DNA from 3 places in the Streptomyces sp. NPDC041191 genome. Region 1 is predicted to be linked to each of the others. Evidence: riboswitches for the same ligand, from Rfam matches in the RefSeq annotation. Region 1 holds a riboswitch; each other region holds the start of a gene.

Evidence for each region. Region 1 has a riboswitch for cobalamin ahead of ACZ6AQ_RS00275 (cobalamin biosynthesis protein). Riboswitches for the same ligand answer to the same signal wherever they lie in the genome.
Region 2: linked by a shared signal. The riboswitch ahead of ACZ6AQ_RS14790 (ribonucleoside-diphosphate reductase subunit alpha) and the one ahead of ACZ6AQ_RS00275 (cobalamin biosynthesis protein) in region 1 are both predicted to bind cobalamin.
Region 3: linked by a shared signal. The riboswitch ahead of cobN (cobaltochelatase subunit CobN) and the one ahead of ACZ6AQ_RS00275 (cobalamin biosynthesis protein) in region 1 are both predicted to bind cobalamin.

What each region holds. Positions count from the first base shown of each region.
Region 1 covers NZ_JBVIZC010000001.1:48,459-53,943, reverse strand. Annotated here, with positions in the region: gene ACZ6AQ_RS00280 (cobyric acid synthase) at 1-1,115, opposite strand, end outside; gene ACZ6AQ_RS00275 (cobalamin biosynthesis protein) at 1,112-2,083, opposite strand; adenosylcobalamin (AdoCbl) riboswitch at 2,137-2,213, opposite strand; gene ACZ6AQ_RS00270 (hypothetical protein) at 2,438-2,659, opposite strand; gene ACZ6AQ_RS00265 (inorganic phosphate transporter) at 2,672-3,940, opposite strand; gene ACZ6AQ_RS00260 (alpha/beta hydrolase) at 4,272-5,399, shown strand.
Region 2 covers NZ_JBVIZC010000006.1:313,849-319,333, reverse strand. Annotated here, with positions in the region: gene ACZ6AQ_RS14810 (LuxR C-terminal-related transcriptional regulator) at 1-351, shown strand, start outside; gene ACZ6AQ_RS14805 (DUF3311 domain-containing protein) at 488-772, shown strand; gene mctP (monocarboxylate uptake permease MctP) at 769-2,394, shown strand; gene ACZ6AQ_RS14795 (GNAT family N-acetyltransferase) at 2,477-2,986, shown strand; cobalamin riboswitch at 3,049-3,175, shown strand; gene ACZ6AQ_RS14790 (ribonucleoside-diphosphate reductase subunit alpha) at 3,306-5,485, shown strand, end outside.
Region 3 covers NZ_JBVIZC010000008.1:57,670-63,154, forward strand. Annotated here, with positions in the region: gene ACZ6AQ_RS17115 (precorrin-2 C(20)-methyltransferase) at 1-368, opposite strand, end outside; gene ACZ6AQ_RS17120 (precorrin-8X methylmutase) at 365-1,018, opposite strand; gene ACZ6AQ_RS17125 (cobalamin biosynthesis protein CobG) at 1,015-2,238, opposite strand; cobalamin riboswitch at 2,565-2,702, shown strand; gene cobN (cobaltochelatase subunit CobN) at 2,741-5,485, shown strand, end outside.

The DNA.
Region 1 (5,485 bases):
CTCGACTCGACCTCGTCCTCGATCCGCTCGCCGAGGACCTGGAAGCCGCCGCAGACGCCGAGCACCGGCCGGCCCTCGGCCGCGCGCCGGGCCAGGGCGTCCGCGATCCCGCGCTCCCGCAGCCAGGCGAGCGCCTTCACCGTGCCGCGCGTGCCCGGGACGACCACCAGGTCCGCGTCGGCCAGCTCCTCGGGACGGTCCACGAACCGGACGACCACGCCCGGCTCGGCCGCGAGCGCGTCCACGTCCGTGAAGTTCGACATCAGCGGTACGGCGCACACGGCGACCCGCAGCACGTCCGCGCCGACCGGCGGCGCCACCACCGACTCCCGGACGGCGCCCCGCAGCGACACGCGCAGGCCGTCCTCCTCGTCGATGCCGAGCCCGTGCGCGTACGGCAGGACGCCGAGGGTCCGGCGCCCGGTCAGGCCGTGCAGCATGTCGAGACCCGGTTCGAGCAGGCTCACGTCGCCCCGGAACTTGTTCACCAGGTATCCGGCGACGAGCGCCTGGTCCTCGGGGGACAGCAGCGCCGTCGTGCCGAAGAACTGGGCGAAGACCCCGCCCCGGTCGATGTCCCCGACCACCACCACGGGCAGCCGCGCGGCCCGCGCCACGCCCATGTTCACGATGTCGGTGCGCCGCAGGTTGATCTCGGCCGGACTGCCGGCGCCCTCGCAGATCACCGCGTCGTACGTGCTCCGCAGCTCCTCCAGGCACGCCATGACCGGCTCGAACAGGTCCTTCTGGCGCCCCCCGTGCAGTGCCTTCCCGGGGGACGACCCCCCGGGCCCCCCGAAGAACCCCTTGGCGCTCAGCTCGCCCACCGGCTTCCCCATCAGGACGACCTGGCTGGAGCGGTCGCCGCCCGGCTTGAGCAGCACCGGGTTCATCAGCGCGGTCGGCTCGACCCGGGCGGCCCGCGCCTGCATGGCCTGGGCCCGTCCGATCTCGGCGCCCTCGCGGGTGACGAAGGAGTTGAGGGACATGTTCTGCCCCTTGAACGGTGCCACCTTCAGGCCCCTGCGGACCAGCCAGCGGCAGATCCCGGCCGTCACGACGCTCTTGCCCGCGTCGGACGTGGTCCCGGCGACCAGCAGTCCCCCGCCCCTCATGAAGCCCTCCGCTTCCCGCGCCGCACGGCGTCGGCGATCAGACGGCCGCCCACGCAGGCGGCCAGGGTCAGCGCGGTCACCCGGCGCGAGAGCGCCACCGCCCGTTCGATGTCGGCCACCTCGACGGCCCGCCCCGTCCCGTTCAGGACCGGCCGGTGCTCGACCCGGCCGCCGTACGAGAGGGTGCCGCCGAGCCGTACGCCCAGCGCGCCCGCGAAGGACGCCTCGACCGGGCCCGCGTTGGGGCTCGGATGCTTCGGCGCGTCCGCCCGCCAGGCCCGTACGGCCCCGCGCGGGTTCCCGCCCGCGACGGCCGCGAGCACGGCCGTCAGCCGGGCCCCGGGCCAGCCGGCCAGGTCGTCCAGGCGGGCCGAGGCCCAGCCGAAGCGGCGGTACCGGGGGGACGTGTGGCCCACCATCGCGTCCAGGGTGTTGACGGCCCGGAAGCCGACGAGCCCCGGCACGCCCGCGACCGCCCCCCAGAAGAGGGCGCCGACCACGGCGTCCGAGGTGTTCTCGGCGACCGACTCGACGACCGCGCGGGCCGTCGCGGGCCCGTCCAGGGACTGCGGGTCGCGCCCGCACAGGTGCGGCAGCCGCTCGCGGGCCGCCTCCAGGTCCCCGGCGGCCAGCGCCCCGCCGATCGCGCGGGCCTCCCGGCCCAGGGTGGTCCCGCCGACGACGGCCCAGACGGAGGCGGCGGTCAGCGCCGCGGAGGCGGCCGGCCGGTCGCGCACGGCCCGGGCGGCGAGGGCGCCGAGCGCGACGGTGGAACCGGCGCAGACGGCGGCGTGCAGGGCGCCCCAGCCCCGGTGGTCGTGGTGGAGGCGCCGTTCGACGGCGGCGGCCGCGCGGCCGAAGGCGGCGACGGGGTGTCCGCGGCGGGGGTCGCCGAGGACCAGGTCGACGGCGAGACCCGCGGCCGCGCCGTACGCGAAGACGCCGGTGGCTCTGGAGCGGCCGGGCATGGTGCTGTGTCCTCACTCAGGGTCCGCGCCCCGGATCGACGTGACCGGCGGCGAGAGTTCCTGACTCCCGGCCCCCTGGGGGGCCGGTCACAGTGGCGGGACCGCGCCGGATTCGCACCGGACTTCCTCTGCTGCCGCCGTAGGGCGTGTGCCGGAAGTGCCGCCCGCCCTCCGGGGCGGACGACGCCGTTCACGGCACGCGCTCTTATGGCCCCGGCAGTCCACCACGCCCCGAGAACGGGCGTCAACTCCCCCTTGACCTGCGGCGGCGCACTGTGCGGAGTGCCACAGACACGGAAACCGGGCGGCCCGCACCCGGAGGTGCGGACCGCCCGGCCGGCGGAGCGGGGACCGTCAGGCGACGATCAGGTGGATGCCGTAGGCCACGGCCGCCAGGCACAGTCCGAAGCAGGCGTAGGCACCGGCGCGGGCCGGGGCGGCGGAGTCCCCCCGGGCGGCGGCCTCCTCCTGCTTGGTGAGGCCGACGATGCCGAGGGAGAAGAGGCCCACCAGGGCGACGGTCGCCACGAGGCTGACTCCGAAGACGGAGCCGAGGGCTGCCCAGTCGATCTTCATGCGGTTCTTTCCTTAGACCTTCGCGGCCGGGGCCGGGGGAGCGGTCGGGTCGGTGGGGACCGGGGCGGGGATGGTCGCCTTGAGGTCCTCGTCCGTGACGGCGGTGAAGGAGCCGGCCGGCGGCGGGGTGACGGCCGCGACGGCGGTGGTCACGACGCCCGCGGGCTCCTCGGCGTGCGGGTCGTCGGCCGTGACGTTGTGGTGGTCGACCGGCTTGCGGCGGGAGAGCGACCAGATCACGGCCGACCCGGCGATCAGCAGGACCGCGACGGCGGCGATGCCCCAGGGGCCCTGCTGGGTGAGGAACTCGGCACCGGCGCCGACCAGGCCCGCGGCGGGCAGGGTCAGGCCCCAGGCGACGAACATCCGGGTCGCGGTCGACCAGCGGACGACACCGCCCTTGCGGCCCAGGCCCGCGCCCATCACGGCACCCGAGCAGGACTGGGTGGTGGAGAGGGAGAAGCCGAGGTGCGAGGAGGCCAGGATGACCGTGGCGGCGCTGGTCTGGGCGGCGAAGCCCTGCTGCGGCCGGAGGTCGGTGAGGCCCTTGCCCATGGTGCGGATGATGCGCCAGCCGCCGAGGTAGGTGCCGAGCGCGATGGCGACGCCGGCGGAGACGACGACCCACAGGGGCGGGTTCGAGCCGGGGGCGACGACGCCCTGGGTGACCAGGGCCAGGGTGATGATGCCCATCGTCTTCTGGGCGTCGTTGGTGCCGTGGGCGAGGGAGACGAGACCGGCGGAGGCGATCTGGCCGGCCCGGTAGCCCTTGGCCGTGGCCTTCGCCCCGGGGTCGGCCTTGATCAGGTACGTCAGCCGGGTGGCGGCCATCGCGGCGAGGCCGGCGACGATCGGCGCGGCGACGGCCGGGATGAGGACCTTGGTGACGATGGTGGAGCCGTTCACGGCCGACCAGCCGGCCGACATGACCGCGGCGCCGATGAGACCGCCGAAGAGGGCGTGGGAGGAGCTGGACGGGAGTCCGAGCAGCCAGGTCAGCAGGTTCCACAGGATGGCGCCGACCAGCGCGGCGAAGATCACCTCCGTGCGGATGCCCTCTTCGTTGATGATCCCGCCGGAGATCGTCCTGGCGACCTCCACGGACAGGAACGCGCCGACGAGGTTCAGCGCGGCGGACATGGCCACCGCCGTCTTGGGCTTGAGCGCACCGGTCGAGATGGTCGTGGCCATCGCGTTGGCGGTGTCGTGGAAACCGTTCGTGAAATCGAACACGAGAGCTGTCACGACCACAATGGCGAGCAGCAGCGTGATGTGTTCCATTTACCCAGGCAATCGTTTGACGTCAGTGGCTCGTCGAACGTAAGCAACCTGGATGAACGGAAGATGAACTGGGGCGGGCGGCATGGTGTCCCTATCCGGTGCCGGGAGATTCCGCTTAGGTCCCGGAGGGCTCCCGGGCCCCGCCCGGGACCCGGGCCCGCCCGCGCCTCCCGGGGCGGCCCGCGTCTCCCCGGGCGGCGGACCGCCCCGCGCCCGCCCCGGGGCCGTACGGCCGGTCCCGTTCGCCCGCCCCGGGGCCGTACGGGTCGTCCCGGCCGCCCGCCCCGCACGTCGGGTGGCAGTCCGCCCCCACCCTGCGGACACTGGGAGCGTGCGCCCGGCTACAGCGACGGCAACGGCCGTCACCACCCTGATCGGTGTCGGCGCGGCCGCGGTGGCGGCCGGCCGGTACGCCAGCGACCTCGCCCTCAAGGTGCCGTCGGAGCGGCCCCTGCCCGGTGATCCGAGACTGACCGTGCACGCCACGACCCCCGACCGGATCACCCTCACCCGCAGCCTCGCCTCGCTGCGGCCCGGCACGTACGGCATGGAGGCCCCCGGCCTGCACGCCGTCCTCGGACCCGTCCTCGCCCGCACCCCGCACACCGCCGACACCGTCGTCCGGCGCCTGGAACGGGTCGAGCTCGGCACCCCCGGCCCCGGCGCCCGCGTCCGGCTCACCCCCGCGCTGCACCGGGGGACGCCGACGACCGCCCTCGGACTCGTCCACGAGGACGTGGAGATCCCGGGCGAGCTCGGCCCCCTGCCCGCCTGGCTCGTGCCCGCCCCGCGCTCCGTCTGGGTGATCGCCCTGCACGGGCTCGGCGCCACCCGCGAGCACCCGCTGAACCTCGTCCCCTTCTACCACCGCCGCCAGATCCCCGTCCTCGTCCCCACCTACCGGGGGGACGAGGGGGCGCCCCCCGTCCCCGGCGGCCTCACCCATCTCGGCGACTCCGAGTGGCGCGACGTCGACGCCGCCCTCCGGTTCGCCGTCCGCCGGGGCGCCGGGAAGATCGTCCTGCACGGCTGGGGGACCGGGGCGTCGATGGCCCTGCGCGCCGCCGCCGAGTCGGGGGTGCGCGACCGGATCGCCGGCCTCGTCCTGGACTCCCCGGTCCTGGACTGGGAGGCCACCTTCCGCGCCCTCGCCGCGGCCCGCCACGTCCCCGGCCCCCTGGTCCCGTTCGCCGTCCGGGCCGCCATGGGCAGGACCGGCCCGCACGGCGACCGCCTCCGCGCCGCCTCGGTGCCGGGCGCCCTGCGCGCCCCGGTCCTCCTCTTCCACGGCCCCGAGGACACGATCGCCCCCTGGGAGCCGTCCGTCGACCTCGCGGCCCACCATCCCGGCACGATCAGCCTGCGGACCGTCCGGGACGCCCCGCACGCGGCGATGTGGAACCCCGACCCGTCCCGCTACGAGGAGTCCCTCCGCCGCTTCCTCACCCCCCTGCTCTGAGGCCCGCCCGCCCCGGGGCCGTTCCCGGTCCCGGGGCGGCCCGGAGGCCCGTCCCCGCCCCGTCTCCGCCCCGTCTCCGACGGGCC
Region 2 (5,485 bases), on a different contig from region 1:
GTCGACCGCGAGGCCGCGCTCGTCCCCCTCGACCCGGAGGACGGACGCGCGGGCGCCCTCGAAGTGCGCAGCCCCGGCCTGGTCCACGCGCTCGTGGTGCTCTTCGACCGCCTGTGGGACGCGGGCACCGCCTTCGGCGAGAGTCCGCGCCGCGACGAGCACGACCTCTCCCCCCAGGAACGGGAGCTGCTCATGCTCCTGGGCATCGGCTGCACGGACGACATCGCCGCCCGCCGCCTGGGCATCTCGCTGCGGACCGTCCGCCGGATGAGTTCGGAGCTGATGGGCCGGCTGGGCGCGCGCAGCCGGTTCGAGGCGGGGGTGCGGGCGGCCAAGGAGGGCTGGCTCTGACACCTGCCGCGTCCGTCCTCACCACACCTCCACCGACGCGTCGCATCCGTTATGCGGACGGGGGTTCCCTGCCACGGACGCGTCCCCTAGATTTCCCCACCACCACCGAGGTGATCAGCGAGGGGACGGAATCGCCATGCCAGAAGCGGCACGCGGGAAAACACCACACGAGGAAGCGGCACCGGTACGGCAACCGGTCGTCACCCCCCTGCGGGTGGTGATCGCGCTCTGCCTCGTCGCCCCGTTCGTGGCGATGCTCTGGGTGGGTTCCTACGCGAAGGTGGAGCCGCTCTTCGCCGGCATCCCCTTCTTCTACTGGTACCAGATGCTCTGGGTGCTGGTCTCCACCGTGCTCACCATGATCGCGTACAAGCTGTGGCAGCGGGACCAGCGGTCCCGCAGGGGAGGTGACGCGCGATGAAGGACGGCGTGAACGGCGTGGCGCTCGGCGTCTTCGTCTTCTTCTTCCTGGCCGTCACGGTCATGGGCTTCCTGGCGGCCAAGTGGCGCAAGGCCGAGAACGAGCACAGCCTCGACGAATGGGGCCTCGGCGGCCGGTCGTTCGGCACCTGGGTGACGTGGTTCCTGCTCGGCGGCGACCTCTACACGGCGTACACCTTCGTCGCCGTCCCCGCGGCCATCTACGCGGCGGGCGCGGCCGGCTTCTTCGCCGTCCCGTACACGATCCTGGTGTACCCGCTGATCTTCACCTTCCTGCCCCGCCTGTGGTCGGTGTCGCACAAGCACGGGTACGTCACCACCTCCGACTTCGTCCGGGGCCGCTTCGGCTCCAAGGGCCTGTCGCTCGCGGTGGCGGTCACCGGCATCCTCGCCACCATGCCGTACATCGCGCTCCAGCTCGTCGGCATCCAGGCCGTCCTGGACGTGATGGGCGTCGGCGGCGGCGAGACCACGCACTGGTTCGTCAAGGACCTGCCGCTGCTGCTCGCCTTCGGCGTCCTCGCGGCGTACACGTACTCCTCGGGCCTGCGCGCCCCCGCGCTCATCGCCTTCGTCAAGGACACCCTGATCTACCTCGTCATCGCGGTGGCGATCATCTACATCCCGATCAAGCTGGGCGGCTTCGACGAGATCTTCGCCAAGGCGGGCGAGGCGTTCGCGCAGACCAACCCGGCGACCGGCAAGCCGCGCGGCGCGCTCGTCCCCGGCGAGGCCGGCCAGTGGACGTACGCGACGCTCGCGCTCGGCTCCGCGCTCGCGCTCTTCATGTACCCGCACTCCATCACGGCGACCCTGTCGTCCCGGAGCCGCGAGGTCATCCGCCGCAACACCACGATCCTGCCGCTGTACTCGCTGATGCTGGGCCTGCTCGCGCTGCTCGGCTTCATGGCGATCGCCGCCGGGATCAAGGTGAAGAACGGCCAGCTCGCCATCCCGCAGCTCTTCGAGACCATGTTCCCGGACTGGTTCGCGGGCGTCGCGTTCGCCGCGATCGGCATCGGCGCGCTCGTCCCGGCCGCGATCATGTCGATCGCCGCGGCCAACCTCTTCACCCGCAACATCTACAAGGACTTCATCAGGCCGGACGCGACCCCGGCCCAGGAGACCAAGGTCTCCAAGCTGGTCTCCCTCCTGGTGAAGGTCGGCGCGCTCGTCTTCGTCCTCACCATGGACAAGACGGTCGCGATCAACTTCCAGCTCCTCGGCGGCATCTGGATCCTGCAGACCTTCCCGGCCCTGGTCGGCGGCCTGTTCACCCGCTGGTTCCACCGCTGGGCGCTGCTCGCGGGCTGGGCGGTCGGCATGGTCTACGGCACGGTCGCCGCGTACGGCGTCGCCAGCCCGACCCAGAAGCACTTCGGCGGCTCCTCCGCCGAGATCCCGGGCATCGGCGAGATCGGCTACATCGGTCTCACCGCCTTCGTCCTCAACGTCCTGGTCACCGTGGTCCTCACCTTCGTCCTCAAGGCCGTCAAGGCCCCCGAGGGCGTGGACGAGACCTCGCCGTCCGACTACACGGCGGACGCCGGCGACCCGGGCGTGAAGGCCGAGATGGAGAAGACCACCGCGCCGACGCACTGACCTCGCGCGCGTACGACGGGCCCGGGGGCCTCCGCCGGAGACCCCCGGGCCCCGCCGCGTCCCCGGCGGGCACACTGCACCCATGGACTTCACGATCAGGGCGGTACGGCCCGAGGAGTACGAGGCGCTCGGCGAGCTGACCGGGCGCACCTATCTGGACGACGGACTGCTGAAGTACGGGGCCGAGGACTCCTACCTGGAGGTGCTGCGGGACACCGCGCGGCGGGCCCGCGAGAGCGAGGTCCTCGTCGCGGAGGACACCGGGACCGCGGCGGGCCGGATCGTCGGCGGGGTGACCTTCGCCCGGGGCGGCACGCCGTGGGCCGACATCGCCGTGGAGGGCGAGGCCGAGTTCCGGATGCTCGTGGTCGCCCGGGAGGCCCGCGGCCGGGGCATCGGGGAGGCGCTCGTACGGGCCTGTACCGACCGGGCGCGGGCCCTCCCGGGGTGCGCCCGGATCGTGCTCTCCACGGACGCCGTGATGGTCTCCGCGCACCGGATCTACGAGCGCCTGGGCTTCGTCCGCACCCCGCACCGGGACTGGGAGCCGATCCCCGATCACCCGCTGCGCACCTACTCCTTGGAGTTCTGAGCCTCCCCTCCGCCCCCGGGGTGACACAACATGTGGGGGGTGCCACGAGCGGCGCCCCCCACATGTATGCTCGTCCTCGCTGTCGACGCAGGGGAATCCGGCGCGAATCCGGAACTGTCCCGCAACGGTGTGCTTCGTGCTGTTTCGTCCGGAGCGAGTCCGAGCACCTGCCGTCAGCGCGCCCGGTCCGTCCGGCCCGGGTGCCACAGACGTCCGGGCCTCGCGGAGTGGGCCGGCGGACGCGGCGCGTCGTGCCTGGACGCCCGCCTGCCCGCCTTCCCTCCCCGCGGCCCCGAGCCGAGCGAGGGAGAGCCCCCACGTGACCATCGCGCCCGCCGATCCGGCTTCGGCCGAGGCTTCCGCGGTCGAGAGCGACGGACCCGGGACCGTGCTGCTGCGGACCCTGACCGACCTCACCGCCGATCTCCCCGACACCGACCCCGGCAAGGTCGCCGCCGCCGCGCTGCGCGGCCGCAGCGCCGCGTCGGACGAGGCGGAGCTGCGCGAGCTGGCCACCGAGGCGGCCGCCGGCCTGATCGCCGAGGACCCCGCGTACTCCCGGCTCGCCGCCCGCCTCCTGACCCTCACCATCGCGGACGAGGCCGCCTCCCAGGGCTCCGTCGCCTTCTCCGCCTCCGTGGCCGTGGGCCACCGCGAGGGCCTGATCGCGGACCGGACCGCCGGGTTCGTCGCGCTGCACGCCGACCGTCTCGACGCGACGATCGACCCGGCCGGCGACGACCGCTTCGGCTACTTCGGCCTGCGCACCCTCTACTCGCGCTACCTGCTGCGCCACCCGATCACCCGCAAGGTGATCGAGACCCCCCAGCACTTCATGCTGCGCGTCGCCTGCGGCCTGGCCGAGGACGAGAGCGTCCGCGCGCTCGACGAGGTCGCCGCGCTGTACGGCCTGATGAGCCGCCTGGACTACCTGCCGTCCTCGCCGACGCTCTTCAACTCCGGCACCCGCCACCCGCAGATGTCCTCCTGCTACCTCCTGGACTCCCCCCAGGACGAGCTGGACTCCATCTACGACCGCTACCACCAGGTCGCGCGCCTCTCGAAGCACGCAGGCGGCATCGGCCTCTCGTACTCCCGGATCCGCGCCCGCGGTTCCCTGATCCGGGGCACCAACGGGCACTCCAACGGCATCGTGCCGTTCCTGAAGACCCTGGACGCCTCCGTCGCGGCCGTGAACCAGGGCGGCCGGCGCAAGGGCGCCGCCGCCGTCTACCTGGAGACCTGGCACGCGGACATCGAGGAGTTCCTGGAGCTCCGCGACAACACGGGCGAGGACCAGCGCCGCACGCACAACCTCAACCTGGCGCACTGGGTCCCGGACGAGTTCATGCGCCGCGTGAACGCCGACGCCGAGTGGTCGCTGTTCTCCCCGTCGGACGTGCCCGAGCTGGTCGACCTGTGGGGCGACGAGTTCGACGCCGCGTACCGCGCGGCCGAGGCGGCCGGGCTCGCCCGCAAGACGATGCCGGCCCGCGACCTGTACGGCCGGATGATGCGGACCCTGGCCCAGACCGGCAACGGCTGGATGACCTTCAAGGACGCCTCGAACCGGACGGCCAACCAGACCGCCGAGCCCGGCCACACCGTCCACTCCTCCAACCTCTGCACGGAGATCCTGGAGGTCACCGACGACGGCGAGACCGCGGTCTGCAACCTGGGCTCGGTCAACCTCGGCGCGTTCGTGCGGAACGGCGCCATCGACTGGGAGCGCCTGGACGCCACCGTCCGCACGGCCGTCACCTTCCTCGACCGGGTCGTGGACATCAACTTCTACCCGACCGAGCAGGCGGGCCGCTCCAACTCCCGCTGGCGCCCGGTCGGCCTGGGCGCCATGGGCCTCCAGGACGTCTTCTTCCAGCTGCGGCTGCCCTTCGACTCCCCGGAGGCGCGGGCGCTCTCCACCCGGATCGCCGAGCGGATCATGCTCGCCGCGTACGAGGCGTCCGCCGACCTGGCCGAGCGCAACGGCCCGCTCCCCGCCTGGGAGAAGACCCGCGCCGCCCGCGGCGTGCTGCACCCCGACCACTACGACGTGGAGCTGAACTGGCCGGAGCGCTGGGCCGCGCTGCGCGAGCGGATCGCCGCCGTCGGCATGCGCAACTCGCTGCTCCTCGCCATCGCGCCGACCGCGACGATCGCCTCGATCGCCGGCGTGTACGAGTGCATCGAGCCGCAGGTGTCCAACCTGTTCAAGCGCGAGACGCTGTCGGGCGAGTTCCTCCAGGTCAACTCCTACCTGGTGGCCGAGCTGAAGGAGCTCGGCGTGTGGGACGCGCAGACCCGCGAGGCGCTGCGCGACGCCAACGGCTCGGTGCAGGGCTTCACCTGGGTCCCGGCCGAGGTGCGCGAGCTGTACCGCACGGCCTGGGAGATCCCGCAGCGCGGCCTGATCGACATGGCCGCCGCCCGCACCCCGTTCCTGGACCAGTCGCAGTCGCTGAACCTGTTCCTGGAGACGCCCACCATCGGCAAGCTGTC
Region 3 (5,485 bases), on a different contig from region 1:
TGCATGTGCTGGTACGAGCCGTAGAAGAGCGGGTCGCCCTCGGCGAGGACCGCGACGGTGCGGCCCGCGTCCAGGTGGGCGGCGAGGCGGGCCGCCGCCTCCTCGTAGAAGTCGTTCAGGGCGCCCCGGTAGCCGCCGGGGTGGTCCGTGGTCTCCACCGTGAGCGGGTACACCAGCCGCTCCTCGACGTGGTCCTCGCGCAGGTGCGGGGCGGCGATCGAGCGGGCGATGGAGCGGCCGTGGCGGGCCGAGTGGTACGCGACCACGTCGGCCTCGGCGATGGCCTTCACGGCGGCGAGGGTGAGGAGGTCCGGATCGCCGGGGCCGAGGCCCACGCCGTACAGCTTGCCGACGGTGTTCCCGGTCACTGCTGGATCTCCGCTTCGTGCGCGAGGGCGTTGATCGCGGCGGCCGTCATGGCGCTGCCGCCGCGCCGGCCCCGGACGACGAGGTGGTCGAGGCCGAGGGTGTTGGCGGCGAGGGCGTCCTTGGACTCGGCGGCGCCGATGAAGCCGACCGGTATGCCGAGGACGGCGGCGGGCTTCCCCGCGCCCTTCGCGACCATCTCCAGGAGGTGGAAGAGGGCGGTGGGGGCGTTGCCGATGGCGACGACGGAGCCTTCGAGACGGTCCCGCCACAGCTCCAGGGCGGCGGCGGAACGGGTGGTGCCCAGCTCGGCGGCGAGGCCCGGCACGGCCGGGTCGGAGAGCGTGCAGACCACGTCGTTGCCGGCGGGCAGCCGCTTGCGGGTGACGCCGCTGGCGACCATCTGCGCGTCGCAGAGGACCGGCGCGCCCGCCCGGAGCGCGGCGCGGGCGCTCGCGACGACGCCCGGCGAGTACGCGATGTCCCGGACGAGGTCGGTCATGCCGCAGGCGTGGATCATCCGGACCGCCACCTGGGCGACATCGGCGGGCAGGCCCGTGAGGTCCGCCTCGGCGCGGATCGTGGCAAAGGACCGGCGGTAGATCTCCGTCCCGTCCTTCTCGTAGTCGAACATCCTGTTGCTCTCGCTCATCTCGTCGTACGGGCCGTGGCCACGGCTTCGGGCAGGGAGGTGCGGGGGGTGGGGGCGCCGTTCACCAGATAGCCGCCGCCGGGGACGGCGAGGACGTCGATCCAGTCGCCGTGCGGACGGCCGCAGCGCCGCTCGCACCCGGAGTAGTGGACGGGCAGGCCGGGGGAGCCCGGCACGGCGTCCGTCCGGACGTCCGCGAGCGACTTGGCGCAGCCGGGCCGTCCGGTGCAGGCGCTGACGCCGGCCCAGGGGGAGCCGGGCCGGGTGATCAGGCCGTGCGCCTCCAGGGCGGGCAGCCGTCCGGGGTCCGTCCCGGTGACGACGGCCCCGCGCCAGGGCGTGAGCCGCACCTCGCCGGCGGGCAGCAGGGCCCGCAGCTGGGCGGCGGTGAGGCGGCCGAGGGGGGCGAGGACGTGGAGGGCGGAGGCGCCGAGGGGGCCGGGGGCGGGGGGCGCCGCACGGGGCGGGACCGGCTCCCGTCCGTCCTCCGCCGCGATCCCGGCCCGCGCGAGCGCTTCCCGCACGTCCACGTCGTGCCCCTCCGGCAGTTCGCGGACGCGCCAGGCGCCCGTACCGGCCTCGCGGGCGGCGGACAGGAAGGCGCGGGCGGCGGCGAGCGCGGCGCGCGGGGCGTCGGCGGCGGCGACGCGGACGGTGCGGCCGCCGAGGCGCAGGAGCGCGGCGTCCGGGGCCGCTGCGACCAAGGTCACATCGCCGCCGAGGCCGGTGACGTCGCCCCGGCCGTCGTCGAGGACGAAGAGGAAGCGGCCCGAGAGCGCCGCCGCCCAGGGCGCGGCGCAGAGCCGTTCGTCCAGCGCGCGGGCCCACAACTGCACGTCGGCGTGGCCGAGTCCGTCGAGTCCGGCGGCCGGGGAGGCCACGATGTTGCGGACGCGTTCGTGGGTGGGGGAGGGCAGCAGGCCCGCCTCCGTCAGGAGCGGCGCCAGCTCCGCCCCGCAGCCCTCCGCCAGGCCGCGCAGCTCCGCGTTGCCGCGCGAGGTGACGCTGATCCGCCCGTCGCCCAGGGTCTCCGCCGCGTCTGCCAGGACCTCTGCCTGACGGGGCGTCAGGCGGCCTCCGGGCAGCCGCAGTCGGGCCAGGAGGCCGTCGTCGGCGGAGTGCAGGCGCAGCGCCCCGGGACAGGCGTCGCCCCGGTCCCGTACGCGGGGAGCGCCGGGGTCGGGCGTCGGGGACGGGGTGGGCGGCATGGCGGCGAGCATACCCACGGGGAACCGGCTGCCGACCGGGTGTGATCAGCCTGACTCCCGGGCGCCCGGCGGGCGCGTGCGGAGGTGCCTTCCGGGTTCGGGGCGGGTGGGTGCGGAGGTGACTTCCGGGTTCCGGGCGGGCGGGTGCGGGGGTGTCTTCCGGGTTTTGGCCAGGTGGTCCCGGGGGCGCCTTCCGGGTTCGGGGCGGGCGGGTACGGGGGTGTCTTCCGGGTTTCGGCCGGGCGGGACCGGGGGCGCCTTCCAGGTTTCGGCCGGGCGGGGCCGGGGTCCCCGGCCGGGTGGGAACCGCCCGGCCCTCCCGGCTCCCGGAGCCCACGATCTAGGATGCAAGCGGCATGGGGTCCCAGGGCCCCGGGGAGGAAGCCCGGTGAGATTCCGGCGCGGTCCCGCCACTGTGAACCGGCCCGGCGCTTTCGGGGCGGTGAGTCAGGAACTCCCGCCGTCCACACGACCACCCGGGGCGCGGACAACCCCGAGGAAGGCCTGCCTCGCCATGCTCCTGCTGCTGTCGCACTCCGACACCGACCTGCTCAGCGCCCGCGCGGCCGGCGGCCCGGTCGCGTACCGGTTCGCCAACCCGGCCCGGCTCCCGCTCGCCGACCTCCCCGGCCTCCTCGACGGGGCCGACCTCGTCGTCGTCCGGCTCCTCGGCGGCCTCCGCTCCTGGGAGGACGGGCTCGACGCGATCCGCGCCTCGGGGAAGCCGGTGGTCGTGCTCAGCGGCGAACAGGCGCCCGACGCCCAGCTGATGGAGGTCTCCACCGTGCCCGTCGGCGTCGCCACCGAGGCGCACGCCTACCTGGCGCACGGCGGCCCCGCCAACCTGGAGCAGCTGGCCCGCTTCCTCTCCGACACCGTCCTGCTCACCGGCCACGGCTTCGAGGCCCCGGCCGCCGCCCCCACCTGGGGCCCGCTGGAGCGCACCCCGAAGGCCACCGACGGCCCGACCGTCGCCGTGCTCTACTACCGCGCCCACCACATGAGCGGCAACACCGCCTTCGTCGGCGCCCTGTGCGACGCGATCGAGGACGCCGGCGCCCGGCCGCTCCCGCTGTACGTGGCCTCCCTGCGCGCCCCCGAGCCGGAGCTGATCGACACCCTCCGCGCCGCCGACGCCCTCGTCACCACCGTCCTCGCGGCGGGCGGCACCAAGCCCGCCGAGGCGCAGGCGGGCGGCGACGAGGAGGCGTGGGACGCGGGCGCGCTCGCCGCGCTCGACGTGCCGATCCTCCAGGCCCTGTGCCTGACCGGCTCCCGCGCGGCCTGGGAGGAGAACGACGAGGGCCTGTCCCCGCTGGACGCCGCGGGCCAGGTCGCCGTCCCCGAGTTCGACGGCCGCCTGATCACCGTCCCGTTCTCCTTCAAGGAGATCGACGAGGACGGCCTGCCCGCCTACGTGGCGGACCCCGAGCGCGCGGCCCGCGTCGCCGGGATCGCCGTGCGGCACGCCCGCCTCCGGCACATCCCGAACGCCGGGAAGAGGATCGCGCTCGTCCTCTCCGCGTACCCCACCAAGCACTCCCGCATCGGCAACGCCGTCGGTCTGGACACCCCCGCCTCCGCCGTCGCCCTGCTGCGTCGGCTGATCGGGGAGGGGTACGACTTCGGCCCCGCCGAGGAGCTGCCCGGCCTGGTCTCGGGCGACGGCGACGAGCTGATATACGCCCTCATCGAGGCCGGCGGCCACGACCAGGACTGGCTGACCGAGGAGCAGCTGGCCAGGAACCCGGTCCGCATCCCGGCCGCCGACTACAAGCGCTGGTACGCGACCCTCCCCGAGGAGCTGCGCACGCGCGTCGAGGAGCACTGGGGCCCGGCGCCCGGCGAGATGTTCCTCGACCGGTCGCGGAACCCGGAGGGCGACATCGTGCTCGCCGCCCTGCGGCGCGGGAACCTCCTGATCCTCATCCAGCCGCCGCGCGGCTTCGGTGAGAACCCGATCGCGATCTACCACGATCCCGACCTCCCGCCGTCCCACCACTACCTGGCCGCCTACCGCTGGATCGCGGCCCGCGCCGAGGACGGCGGCTTCGGCGCCGACGCCATGGTGCACCTGGGCAAGCACGGCAACCTGGAGTGGCTGCCCGGCAAGAACGCCGGCCTGTCCGCCGCCTGCGGCCCGGACGCGGCCCTCGGCGACCTGCCGCTGGTCTACCCGTTCCTGGTCAACGACCCGGGCGAGGGCACGCAGGCCAAGCGGCGCGCGCACGCGACCCTGGTCGACCACCTGGTGCCGCCGATGGCCCGCGCCGACTCGTACGGCGACATCGCGCGCCTGGAGCAGCTGCTCGACGAGTACGCGCAGATCTCCTCCATGGACCCGGCGAAGCTGCCCGCGATCCGCGCCCAGATCTGGACCCTGATCCAGGCCGCCCGGCTCGACCACGACCTGGGGCTGGAGGAGCGGCCGGAGGACGACGGCTTCGACGACTTCCTGCTGCACGTCGACGGCTGGCTGTGCGAGGTCAAGGACGCCCAGATCCGCGACGGCCTGCACGTCCTCGGCGGCGCCCCGGCCGGCGAGGCCCGGGTCAACCTGGTCCTCTCCATCCTGCGCGCCCGCCAGATCTGGGGCGGCACGCAGGCCCTGCCCGGCCTGCGCGAGGCCCTGGGCCTGGACGAGTCGGCCGCGACCCGCACCACCGCCGACGAGGCGGAGGCGGAGGCGCGCGAGCTGGTCGAGGCGATGGAGGCGGCGGACTGGGCGGTGGAGGCGGTCGAGTCGGTCGCGTCCGCCCACGGCCCCGACGTGCGGGCCGTGCTGCGCTTCGCCGCCGAGCAGGTCGTGCCGCGCCTGGCCGCCACCACCGACGAGCTGACGCACGCCGTGCACGCCCTGAACGGCGGTTTCGTCCCGGCGGGCCCGTCCGGCTCTCCCCTCCGGGGCCTGGTCAACGTCCTGCCGACCGGCCGCAACTTCTACTCGGTCGACCCGAAGGCCGTCCCCTCCCGGCTCGCCTGGGAGACCGGCCAGGCGCTCGCGGACTCGCTCCTGGAGCGCTACCGCGCCGACAACGGCGACTGGCCGACCTCCGTGGGCCTCTCCCTGTGGGGCACGAGCGCGATGCGCACCGCCGGCGACGACGTGGCCGAGGCCCTCGCCCTGCTCGGCGTCCGCCCGCTGTGGGACGAGGCGTCGCGCCGCGTGAACGGTCTGGAGCCGATCCCGCTCACCGAACTCGGCCGTCCGCGCGTCGACGTCACGCTGCGCATCTCCGGCTTCTTCCGGGACGCGTTC